DNA from 2 places in the Mesorhizobium sp. P2_C5_2 genome. Region 1 is predicted to be linked to the other one. Evidence: predicted binding sites of a transcription regulator. Region 1 holds the regulator's gene; the other holds the start of a gene.
The links. The regulator PhoB, encoded in region 1, activates phosphate uptake and scavenging genes when phosphate is short. The targets are predictions, from matches to a motif close to TGTCATNNANCTGTCAT.
Positions count from the first base shown of each region.

Region 2: ppk2 (polyphosphate kinase 2) is a predicted target of PhoB. The motif match lies at 2,520-2,536, and genes of this name have one in related genera.

Region 1 covers NZ_JBFUDV010000008.1:80,201-85,961, forward strand. The annotation lists gene xylF (D-xylose ABC transporter substrate-binding protein) at 84-1,124, opposite strand; gene AC1D1B_RS26800 (ROK family protein) at 1,395-2,630, shown strand; gene phoB (phosphate regulon transcriptional regulator PhoB) at 2,661-3,350, opposite strand; gene phoU (phosphate signaling complex protein PhoU) at 3,367-4,071, opposite strand; gene pstB (phosphate ABC transporter ATP-binding protein PstB) at 4,113-4,937, opposite strand; gene pstA (phosphate ABC transporter permease PstA) at 4,955-5,761, opposite strand, start outside.
Region 2 covers NZ_JBFUDV010000004.1:247,670-253,430, reverse strand. The annotation lists gene AC1D1B_RS16310 (winged helix-turn-helix transcriptional regulator) at 1-326, shown strand, start outside; gene AC1D1B_RS16305 (dihydrofolate reductase family protein) at 753-1,397, shown strand; gene ppk2 (polyphosphate kinase 2) at 1,540-2,460, opposite strand; gene AC1D1B_RS16295 (aldo/keto reductase) at 2,687-3,730, shown strand; gene AC1D1B_RS16290 (glycosyl transferase family 90) at 3,740-4,711, opposite strand; gene AC1D1B_RS16285 (hypothetical protein) at 4,890-5,048, shown strand; gene AC1D1B_RS16280 (DUF982 domain-containing protein) at 5,113-5,373, opposite strand; gene AC1D1B_RS16275 (GntR family transcriptional regulator) at 5,456-5,761, opposite strand, start outside.

The DNA.
Region 1 (5,761 bases):
CCTATGGCGGAAACACAAATCTTGTTGAGAAAACGCCGCGGCTTTGGGGCCGCGGCGTCGATATCGGATGGAAACAGCCAAGCTTAGTTGCAGGCCGCGACGCTGCCGGCGGCGACGCCCGTGCAGACTTCGTCCTTCTTGATCCAGCCGGCATCGATGACGACGTTGAGGTTGTCCTTGGTGATCGCAACCGGGGTCAGGAACAGCGACTTGACGGTGTTGCCACCGGGCGTGGTGAAGTCCTTGGCGCCGGCGATTTCGCCGGTCTTCTTGCCGTCGGCGAGCTGCGAGGCGATCTCGGCGGCGTTCTTGCCGAGCTCTCGCGCATCTTTCCACACCGACACGGTCTGCGTGCCGAGCGCGATGCGGTTCAGCGCGGCATGGTCGCCGTCCTGGCCGGACACCGGAACCGTTCCGGCAAGACCTTGCGCCGTCAGCGCCGCGACAACACCGCCAGCGGTGCCGTCATTGGCCGCGACCACCGCATCGACCTTGTTGTCGTTCGCGGTCAGGAACTGTTCCATGTTCTTCTGGGCGTTCGCCGGCAGCCAGCCATCCGTATAGGCCTCGCCGACATTCTTGATCTTGCCCGAGTCGATGGCTTCCTTGAGCACTTCCATCGAGCCCGAGAACAGGAAATCGGCATTCGGATCGGAACCCGAGCCCTTGATGAAGACGTAGTTGCCTTCGGGCTTCGCCTTGAACACTTCGCGGGCCTGCATACGGCCGACTTCCTTGTTGTCGAAGGTCAGGTAGAAGACGTCCTTGTTCTCGATCAGGCGGTCATAGCCGACGACCGGAATGCCTTCATCCAGCGCCTTCTGCACCGCCGGGCCGATGGCCGAGGCGTCCTGTGCGAGGATGATCAGCGAGTTGGCGCCCTGCGAGATCAGGCTCTCGACGTCGGTCAGCTGCTTGCCGGGATTGGACTGCGCGTCGGCGGAAATGTACTTGTCGCCGGCAGCCTCGATCGCCGCCTTCATCGCCGCTTCGTCGGTCTTCCAGCGCTCTTCCTGGAAATTCGACCACGACACGCCGATGACCTTGTCCTTCGCCTGCGCGACCGACACCAGCGTCAGCGACATGGCGACACCCGCCAGCATGGCGGCTGCAAATCTGTTCATGATAATCCTCCCTGCGCCGCGCGCGGCGCGACAAAACTGGCCCGAAGGCCGGCACACAGAGGCTCTATTTTTTCGAGCCTCGAAAAAATACTGGTCCAACAGCGAGGCGCTGTCAACATCGATTCTGATGGATTCTGATGGCCTCGCCGATTTTTTTCGAGACCCGCAATAAACAATGACAGCGCCGCCGGCTTCTGCCAATATTTGCGTGGCGTCCCTGACCGCCTCCACTATCATGAGGCGCGGGGGGACCGGGAGGAAACAAAAAAGATGTCGGTTGGTATCCGCCACGACGATCTGCGCCGTCGCAACCGTGCGATGGTGATTTCGGCCGTGCGCCGGGCCGGCCAGCCGTCGCGAACGGAGATTGCCGCAACGACAGGCCTCAGCCATTCGACCATATCGGCGATCTCGTCTGATTTGATTCAGGAAGGCATACTGGCCGAGAGCAAACCTGGCGAGACCGTTGCGCTGAAGCGCGGCCGGCCGCAGGTCGGCCTGGGCCTCAACCCGGAAGCAGCGGCCGTGATGACCGTGGTGCTGTCGCTGAACTTCCTCTCCGTCACCGTCATCGACTATGCCGGCCACGTGGTCGCCGAGGAGCAGCGCCGGCTGGACACGCTGACCATGCCGCGCGACGAGCTGATCGGCGAATGCACGGCAATCGTGCGGCGGCGGCTCGAGGATCCCGACCTCGATGTCCAAAGCATCGCCCGCATTGCCATGGGCATCCAGGGCATCACCGATTCGCAGGCGCGCGCCATGCTGTGGTCGCCGATCACGCCGCTGACCGACATTGCCTTCGCCGATATACTGGAAGCGGAATTCGGCATTCCGGCCACCATGGAGAACGACTGCAACATGATGGCGGTGGCGCTGCAATGGCGCCAGCCCGAGCGCTACCGCGACGATTTCATCGCTATCCTCCTCTCGCACGGTATCGGCATGGGGCTGGTGCTGAAAGGCGAACTGTTCACCGGCACCCATTCGTCTGGCGGCGAGTTCGGCCACATGATCCACCGTCCGGGCGGCGCGCTCTGCCGTTGCGGGCGGCGCGGCTGCGTCGAGGCCTATGCCGGCAACTACGCCATCTGGCGCAGCGCCAAAATGATGAGCGAGGACGCCGAACCGGTCGATGTCGGCGACGCTGATATGCGCGCGCTTGCCGCGCGCGCCCGGGAGACCGACGGCCCGGAGCGGGAAGCCTACCGCAAGGCCGGCGAAGCGCTCGGCTTCGGCCTTGGCAGCCTGTTCGCGCTGATCGATCCCGCACCTGTCGCCATGGTCGGGGTCAGCGCCGCCGCCTTCGACCTGATCGAACCGGCGCTGCGCGAAGCGATCGCCCAGACTGCCGGCGGCCAGCACTCGAAGTCGATCTCCTTCGACACCGAGCCCAACGAACTGCCGCTGATCCGCGAAGGCTGCGCCATGCGCGCCCTCGGCTTCGTCGACCAGGAGATTTTCGCGCCGGGGATTCAGTCGAAGACCGGCAAACATGTCGCCTGAGAGGCCGGCAACGGCGCGGCACGGCGCGGCCTAGTCTTCGCGGATGGCGTAGCCGGCGCCGCGGATGGTGCGGATCACGTCAGGCATGCGGCCATTGTTGACCGCCTTGCGCAGGCGGCCGACATGCACGTCCACGGTACGCTCGTCGATATAGATCGTCTCGCCCCAGACATTGTCGAGCAGCTGGCTGCGCGAGAACACCCGGCCGGGATGGCGCATCATGAACTCGAGCAGGCGGAACTCGGTCGGCCCGAGCCGGATCTCGCTCTTCTTGCGGTAGACGCGGTGCGATTCACGGTCGAGCACGATGTCGCCGACCTTGAGCACGCTGGACAGGACTTCCGGCTTGGCGCGGCGCAGGAGCGCCTTGACGCGTGCCATGAACTCGGGCGTCGAGAATGGTTTCACCAGGTAGTCGTCGGCGCCGGTGGAGAGACCGCGCACGCGATCGCTTTCTTCACCGCGCGCGGTCAGCATGATGATCGGCAGCCGTTCGGTCTCGGGCCGCATCCGCAGCCGTCGGCAGAGCTCGATGCCGGACACTGCCGGCACCATCCAGTCGAGCACCAGCAGATCGGGCACGTTTTCCTGCAGCCGAATCTCGGCCTCATCGCCGCGTGTCACCACTTCGACCTGGTAGCCTTCGGATTCGAGGTTGTAGCGGAGGAGCACGCCTAGCGGCTCCTCATCCTCCACGACCATGATGCGTGGCGCAATCATCAGCAGTTCACCCTTGTCAGGCCGACGTGGCCATCGCCGTCTCGTCCTGCTTCGGGCGATTGGCGGGCAATTGCTGGCCGGTCAGCACATAGTACGCATTTTCAGCGATGTTGGTGACATGATCGCCGATGCGCTCCAGATTCTTGGCGCAGAACAGGAGATGCGTGCAGGCGGTGATGTTGCGCGGGTCTTCCATCATGTAGGTCAAGAGTTCGCGAAACACGGACGTGTATTTGACGTCGATGCGCTCGTCGTCATTCCGGAGTTTCGCCAGCGCCGCGGCATCGGCGGCAGCATACTCCTCGACAACGCTTTGAACCTGGATCAGCACCAGCTGCGCCATCGCATCGATGGAATGCGACAGGTCGCGCGGTGTGACGCTGAGGCCAACGGTGCCGACGCGCTTGGCGATGTTCTTGGCGAGATCGCCGATGCGCTCAAGGTCGCCGGCCATGCGGATCGAGCCAACCACGGCGCGCAGATCGTTGGCCATCGGCTGGCGCTTGGCGATGAGCGTGATGGCGCGGTCGTCCAGTTCACGCTGGCGCGCGTCCATGATGGCGTCGTCGGAGACGACACGCTGCGCCAGCGCGTTGTCCGAAGTGAGCAGCGCCCTGGTCGAGCCGCTGACCATCGAGCCGGCCAGATCGCCCATGTCGCGGATCAGCTTGCTGATCTGCCCCAGTTCTTCATCGAAGGAGGCGACGGTATGTTCACCCATGATCCTGGTCCTCGTGCCTGAAAATTCAACCGCTGGACGGCTCAGCCGAAGCGGCCGGTAATATAGTCCTGGGTGCGCTTGTCGTCGGGGTTGGTGAACATCTTGTCGGTGGCGCCCTCTTCGACCAGATAGCCGAGATGGAACATCGCCGTGCGCTGCGACACGCGCGCCGCCTGCTGCATCGAGTGGGTGACGATGACGATCGTGTAGTTCTGGCGCAGTTCGTCGATCAGTTCCTCGACGCGGGCTGTGGCGATCGGGTCGAGCGCCGAGCAGGGCTCGTCCATCAGAATCACTTCCGGCGACACGGCGATGGCGCGCGCGATGCACAGGCGCTGCTGCTGGCCGCCGGACAGGCCGGTGCCGGGCTCCTGCAGGCGGTCCTTGACCTCATTCCAGATCGCCGCCTTCTTCAGGCTGGATTCGACGATCTGGTCCATGTCGGACTTGCGCTTGGCCAGCCCGTGGATGCGCGGGCCGTAGGCGACATTCTCGTAGATCGACTTCGGGAACGGATTGGGCTTCTGGAACACCATGCCGACGCGGGCGCGGAGTTCGACGACGTCGATGTTCTTGTCGTAGATGTCGTCCTCGTCCAGCGTGATCTTGCCCGTCACCCGCGCCGAATCGATGGTGTCGTTCATGCGGTTGAGGCAGCGCAGGAAGGTCGACTTGCCGCAGCCGGACGGGCCGATCAGCGCCGTCACCTGGTTCTGGCGGACGTCGAGATTGACGTCGAACAGCGCCTGCTTCTCGCCGTAGAAGACGCCGACCTTGTCGCCGCGCATCTTGATGACTTCGTTCGACTTGGCGTTCATTTTGTCGCCCACTGCGTTTTCAAGGGACTGTTCGGTCATGATGTTCATACCAAATTGCCTTTTTTCTACCAGCGCCGCTCGAACCGGCGCCGAAGCACGATCGCGGTGATGTTCATGGCCATGAGGAAGACGAGCAGGATGATGATGGCGCCCGACATGCGCTCGACAAAAGCGCGTTCGGCCTCGTTTGCCCACATGTAGATCTGCACCGGCAGCGCGGTCGCCGGATCGAAAGGCGTCTTCGGATAGTCGGCGACGAAGGCGACCATGCCGATCAGAAGCAGCGGTGCTGTCTCGCCGAGCGCACGCGCCAGGCCGATGATGGTGCCGGTCAGGATGCCGGGTGCGGCAAGCGGCAGTATGTGCTGAAACACCATCTGCATCTTCGAGGCGCCAAGCCCAAGCGCTGCCGAGCGGATCGACGGCGGCACGGCGGCAAGGGCTGCGCGCGTGGCGATGATGATGGTCGGCAGTGTCATCAGCGTCAGCACCAGGCCGCCGACAAAGGCGGCCGAGCGCGGCATGCCGAGAAAGTTGATGAACACCGCAAGGCCAAGCAGACCGAAGACGATCGACGGCACCGCCGCCAGATTGTTGATGTTGACTTCGATCAGGTCAGTGAAGCGGTTCTTCTTGGCGAATTCCTCGAGATAGATGGAGGCGGCGACGCCGATCGGCAGCGCCAGGAGCAGCACGATCACCATCATGTAGAACGAGCCGATGATGGCCACGCCCATGCCCGACGTTTCCGGGCGGCTGGAAGCGCCATAGGTGAACAGGCCGGTGTTGAAATGCTCGGCCATCACGCCATCGGCCTTGAGCTTGTTCATCCACTCGATCTGCTGGTTGGACACCTTGCGTCGCGCTTCATC
Region 2 (5,761 bases), on a different contig from region 1:
GCAATCTGAACCCCAGTCCACTGCCCGACGGACGCACCGTGATACAGTTTCTGTATCATGACCTGCCGGCGTCGAAACGCTCGTGGTGGCTGATCGTCGAGAAGCACGGCGATGTCGATCTGTGCTGGTACGATCCGGGCTTTGACGTCGATCTCTATGTCTCGACGGACCTCTGCACCATGACCTCGATCTGGATGGGGCTGACGACGGTTCACAAGGAACGCGACAAGATCAGCCTGACCGGAGATCTTGACGTCGCCGGCAAGATGCAGACCTGGCTTGGCCTCAGCCCGTTTGCGGTGATGCCGAAGCGCGCCGCGGCTTGAGGCCAGATTCTCGTCAAAGGCGCCGCAAATTTGCTGACCTATCCCCCCAGCGCCCTATACTCGTAGGTGCTGGGGCGACGCCGCGTCGGGACCTTGTCTGTCAGGTCAACCACGCGGATCCATTTACAGGCGTCGCCTCGCAAGGTGACCTTGCGGCCGACCACCTTTTCGGCTGCTCCAAACGGTGTACTGGCCTGCGTTTCCTGACTCTCCTGGACGATTTCTCCGTCCATCCTGTCGACGCGATACGCCTTCATCTCGTGCGCTCCCCGACTCAGGGCTTCAGTGGAAGGTAACGTAGCTTTCGCCGTCAAGTATTAGCATATTCTAATTTTCTTTGGCCTCCAAAAAACCACTTGCATTCCGCAATCGGTTTGTTACAAAGAAACCACTTGCAAATCACAACCGGTTACCTCGGAGGCTTTCATGTCCAAGCTGCGCGTCAATGCATTCACCCTGTCGCTCGACGGTTTCGGCGCAGGTCCTGACCAGACCCTGCAAAATCCGCTCGGCGTTGGTGGCGAAGATCTGCACAAATGGATGACCAGCACCCGCAGCTTCCACAAGATGGTCGGCAAGGATGGCGGCACCACCGATGTGGACGATCGGTTCACCGTCAGCAGTTTCGACAATCTCGGCGCCTGGATCCTCGGCCGCAACATGTTCGGACCGATCCGCGGCGAGTGGCCGGACGAGAACTGGAAAGGCTGGTGGGGCGACAACCCACCCTACCATGTGCCGGTCTTCGTGCTGACGCACTACAAGCGCGACCCGATCGAAATGGAAGGCGGCACCACTTTCCACTTCGTCACCGGGGGCATCCATGATGCGCTCGACCAGGCAAGAGCCGCGGCCGGCGGCAAGGACGTCCGCGTCGGCGGTGGCGTCTCCACCATCCGGCAATATCTCCAGGAGAAGCTCATCGATGAACTGCATCTGGCGGTGTCGCCGCTGCTGCTCGGCAAGGGCGAGAACCTGTTTGCCGGGCTGGATATGCTGAAGCTCGGCTATCAATGCACCGAGCAGGTGGCGACGGCGCTGGCGACGCATGTGACGATCAAGCGGGGGTAGGTGGCGAAACCTTCGGCGCAAGCCTATTTCTCCCCGTTTACGGGGAGAAATGCCCGGCAGGGCAATGAGGGGCGGCGCAGCCGGTCGAAAGATGCGTCGGCGTATGCTGGGCCATTCAAACTGTTGAGGTTGGCGCCGAGTGCTAATACTTCTCCGGCACGTAAAGTTCGCGCGGCAGAACCTGGCGTTCGTACTCCGGATTGAACACCCGCTCGGGCAGCGTGATTTCTTCGTGCGGCACCTCCTCGTAGGGCAACTGCTTGAGGAGGTGATCCATGCAGTTCAGCCGCGCCCGCTTCTTGTCGTTGCCCTCGACGATGTACCACGGTGCCTCGGGAATGTTGGTGCGGGCGAACGTCTCTTCCTTGGCCTTGGTGTACTGTTCCCAGCGCACGCGCGACTGCAGATCCATCGGCGACAGTTTCCACTGTTTCATCGGATCGTGGATGCGCATCATGAAGCGCATCTGCTGTTCCTCGTCGGTGATCGAGAACCAGTATTTGACCAAAGTGACGCCGGAGCGGACCAGCATGCGCTCGAACTCCGGCACGTCGTGGAAGAATTCCTCGACCTGATCGGGTCCGGCAAAGCCCATCACCCGCTCGACGCCAGAGCGGTTGTACCAGGAGCGGTCGAACAACACGATCTCACCGCCGGCCGGCAGATGCGGCACGTAGCGCTGGAAATACCATTGCGATTTCTCGCGCTCGGTCGGCGCCGGCAGCGCCACAACGCGGCAGATGCGCGGATTGAGGCGCTGCGTGATGCGCTTGATGACGCCGCCCTTGCCGGCGGAGTCGCGGCCCTCGAAAATCACCACCAGCTTTTTCTTGTGATAGGCGACCCAGGACTGCAGCTTGATCAGTTCCGACTGCAAGCCGATCAGGTCGCGGAAATACTGCATGCGATCAATCGATGGCGGATGCGCGTTCTTGTAGATCTTGGCGATCTCCAGCGACAGCGCCGGCTCCGACATTTCCAGCTCATAGTCCTCGTCGAGCGTGTCGGCGAGTTCGGCTTCAAGCCAATCCCTGGCCGGAGAATTCTGCTTTAACTCGGTCATTCTGCTGCTCCGCTTGCCGGCTGACATGAAACCCTGAGCCGACTTGATATAGGCCGGCAATGACGGTTTTATTGCAAGCGGCCGGCCAGCCGATCATCCCTGCAAAAACGGCGAGGCATGGCCGATCCGTCACCGTGGCATGGCGACAAGCTGCTCAAATTGTCCTACAAATGGCGGACCGTTCGGGCCTCCCCGCCCTCCCCCACCAAAATTACGAGGATCTGACATGGAATACCGCACGCTTGGCCGTTCAGGCTTGAAAGTTTCGACGCTGACGCTGGGCACCATGACCTTCGGCGGCAGCGGGCCGTTCGCCGCCGTCGGCAATTCCGACCTCGCGGAGGCCTCGCGCATCATCGACACCTGCATCGATGCCGGCATCAATCTCATCGACACCGCCAACGTCTATTCGAACGGCCTGTCGGAAGAGATCATCGGCGAGGCGCTCGGCGGCAAGCGCAAGAATGACGTGCTGATCGCCTCAAAGGCGCGCATGCGGATCGGTAAAGGTCCCAATGACGAAGGCCTGTCGCGCCATCATCTGATCCGCGAATGCGAGAAGAGCCTGAAGCGCCTCAGGACCGATCTGATCGACATCTATTTCCTGCACGAATGGGACGGTGTGACGCCGCTCGAGGAAACAATGGCGGCACTCGACACGCTGGTTGGCCAGGGCAAGATCCGCTATGTCGGCTGCTCCAATTATTCCGGCTGGCAGGTGATGAAGGCGCTCGGCATCAGCGACAGCCATCACCAGCCGCGCTTCATCACCCAGCAGATCCACTACACGCTGGAAGCGCGCGAGGCCGAATATGAACTCTTGCCGATCTCGGTCGACCAGGGCCTTGGCGTGCTGGTGTGGAGCCCGCTTGCCGGCGGCCTGCTGTCGGGCAAATACCGCCGCGACAGTCCGACCGCGCGCCAGCTTGCCGGCTGGTCGGAACCGCCGATCCGCGACGAGGACCGGCTGTGGCGGATCGTCGATGTTGTCGTCGACATCGGTGCGGCGCGCGGCGTCTCGGCGGCGCAGGTCGCGCTAGCCTGGCTGCTTGGCCGGCCTGCCGTCAGCTCGCTGGTGATCGGCGCGCGCAACGAGACGCAGCTTAGGGATAACCTCGCCGCCGCGGCACTCACCCTCACCGTTGAGGAACGCGATCGTCTCGATGCCGTCAGCCGGCCGCCGGTGCTGTACCCCTACTGGCACCAGCAGTTCACGGCGAAGGACCGGTTCGGTCCGGCCGATCTGGTTCTCGACCGAAGCGTCATCTGAGGCCGACAGTTAGCCCGCGATAAACCGCCAGACCTCCGGATCGGGCTCGATCTGGCCGCTGAGCACGAAATATTTGTAGAGCACGAGCAGGCAGATCGCCTGCTCGGCCCGCTCGTCGGCGAATTTGCGGCAATAGGCGTTGGCCGCCGCGACGATCCGCTGGGCTTCGGCCGGGTGCTTCTCGAGATGATGCACGCGCTCGGCCAGATCGCTGAAGTCGGGCGCCAGCGGCACATAATGGACATCGGGCTCGAGTTGACCCTCGGCGAACCAGGTCTCATAGGTCGGCGGCGGCATCAGGCAGAGCGAATTCGAGCTCATGATCCATTTCAGGTTGGTCGCGACATCGTTGCCTTCGAGGGAAATGATGTAGCGGTAGCGCCGCTGCTGATCGATGGTGAGATAGGGCTTGCGGTATTCCGCCGGTGCTGTCGCCCTTGGCGTGCCGACATCGCAGAAGGGCAGGTCGCGGACGGCCTCCAGCAGCAAGGTGCGGATCGGATTGTTGAGCTCGCCGCGCCAGACGACGAGCGGATGCTTGTCGGCGAAGGCGACATCGTCGGCCGGCATGTGGAAATGGCGGAACTTGTTCAGCTTGAACAGGACGCCGTTGCCGTTGTCGCCGATGATCGGCCGGTCCTTGACGATCGACGGCATCTTCGGCACTTCGATGACGTCGCCGAATTCCAGGTCGATCTTCAGACCCGGATCGAAATAGCGGGTGAACTCCTTCAGATCGTAATAGTACATGCTGCGGTCCGACGGCAGCCGATTGACCGGCACAGCCTCGGGGCTGGGTGTAAAAGGCTCCCGCAGCGTGTTGTAGTAGTTGAGCCGCTCGCGGACCGATGCGTCGGAAAGCCTGGCCTGATCGAGCAGACGGCCGAGCCGGCGCCGGAAAAGGACCGGCGGCGCGATGTCGCGCATTGCGTTGCGCGCATAATAGATCAGCTTCTGTGCGTTTCTTTGAAGCGTGGCCATCGGTCGTTTTGATTCGAAATCGGTCGGCGGCGGCTCCAGTGACTGTCCCGCAGCCTTTTCTAAACCATTGTGTTAGCCATCACGCAAGTCCCGAACCGCTGGCATCTGCCGTCCCGGCGCTGTTGTGTTTGCCGGCCAATGCTTCTAGGCAGGGTCAGGTACAGCGAAAGGAAACGATATGGCGCGACCACCGAACTACGGTCAGGAACGCAAGGAGCGCGACCGGCAGAAGGCCGCCAAGAAGGCGGAGAAGCTGGCCGCCAAGGTCGCGGCCAAGGAGCGCTCCGAGCCTGAGAATGAGGCCGGTTCCGAAACCGAGACCGAGACGGCAAAATAGGCAAGACAGGATTGCACGATGTCCGGCCCGCAAAGCGGGCCGGATTCCGGCGATGCTGCCGCGATCAGGCCGTCGCTTTGTCGCTGACGAAGACGTTGACTTCGCGCGCCGCGGCAATGAAGGCGCGCCTTGCGATCATTGCCGGCTTGTCGCCGGCCAGCGCATCATGACAGGCCTGCAGCGCTTCGCGATGCTTGGGACTGCGCTTGCCGGGCCAGCTGTTGAGCAGGTAATCGGAGGCCTCGCGGGCCGTGCGCAGGAGCTGGTTGGCTCCCCCCGCGGCTGCCTTGACGGTCACGGGTGTTTCAAATCGGTTGTTTTCCATGGCCGCTCCTTACGCCATCGGCGTCCATGAAGCGAGGCCGAAAGCGGATGGCGCCTGACATCTGTCACTTTCGTGACCGATATCAAGCGGCGACGACGGCAAATCCCCTCGCGCGAAGTCCGCGCCGGTCATTGTGCAACGACGTCACCAGGCGGTCGCGGCTGCCAACGATATGGGCGGAAAGCCGCGCCGCCGCCGCGTCGGCGTCACCGGCCCGCACCGCCGCCAGGATAGCGTGATGTTCGCTCCAGGCACGGCCGAGCGCGGCCTCGTCGCGGACCTCCAGCCAACGCGCCCGCGACAAGCGCGTCATGGCATCGCGCACCGCCCTGAACAGGAACTCGTTGCCGGAGAGCCGCGCCAGCTCGATGTGGAAATCCATGCCGAC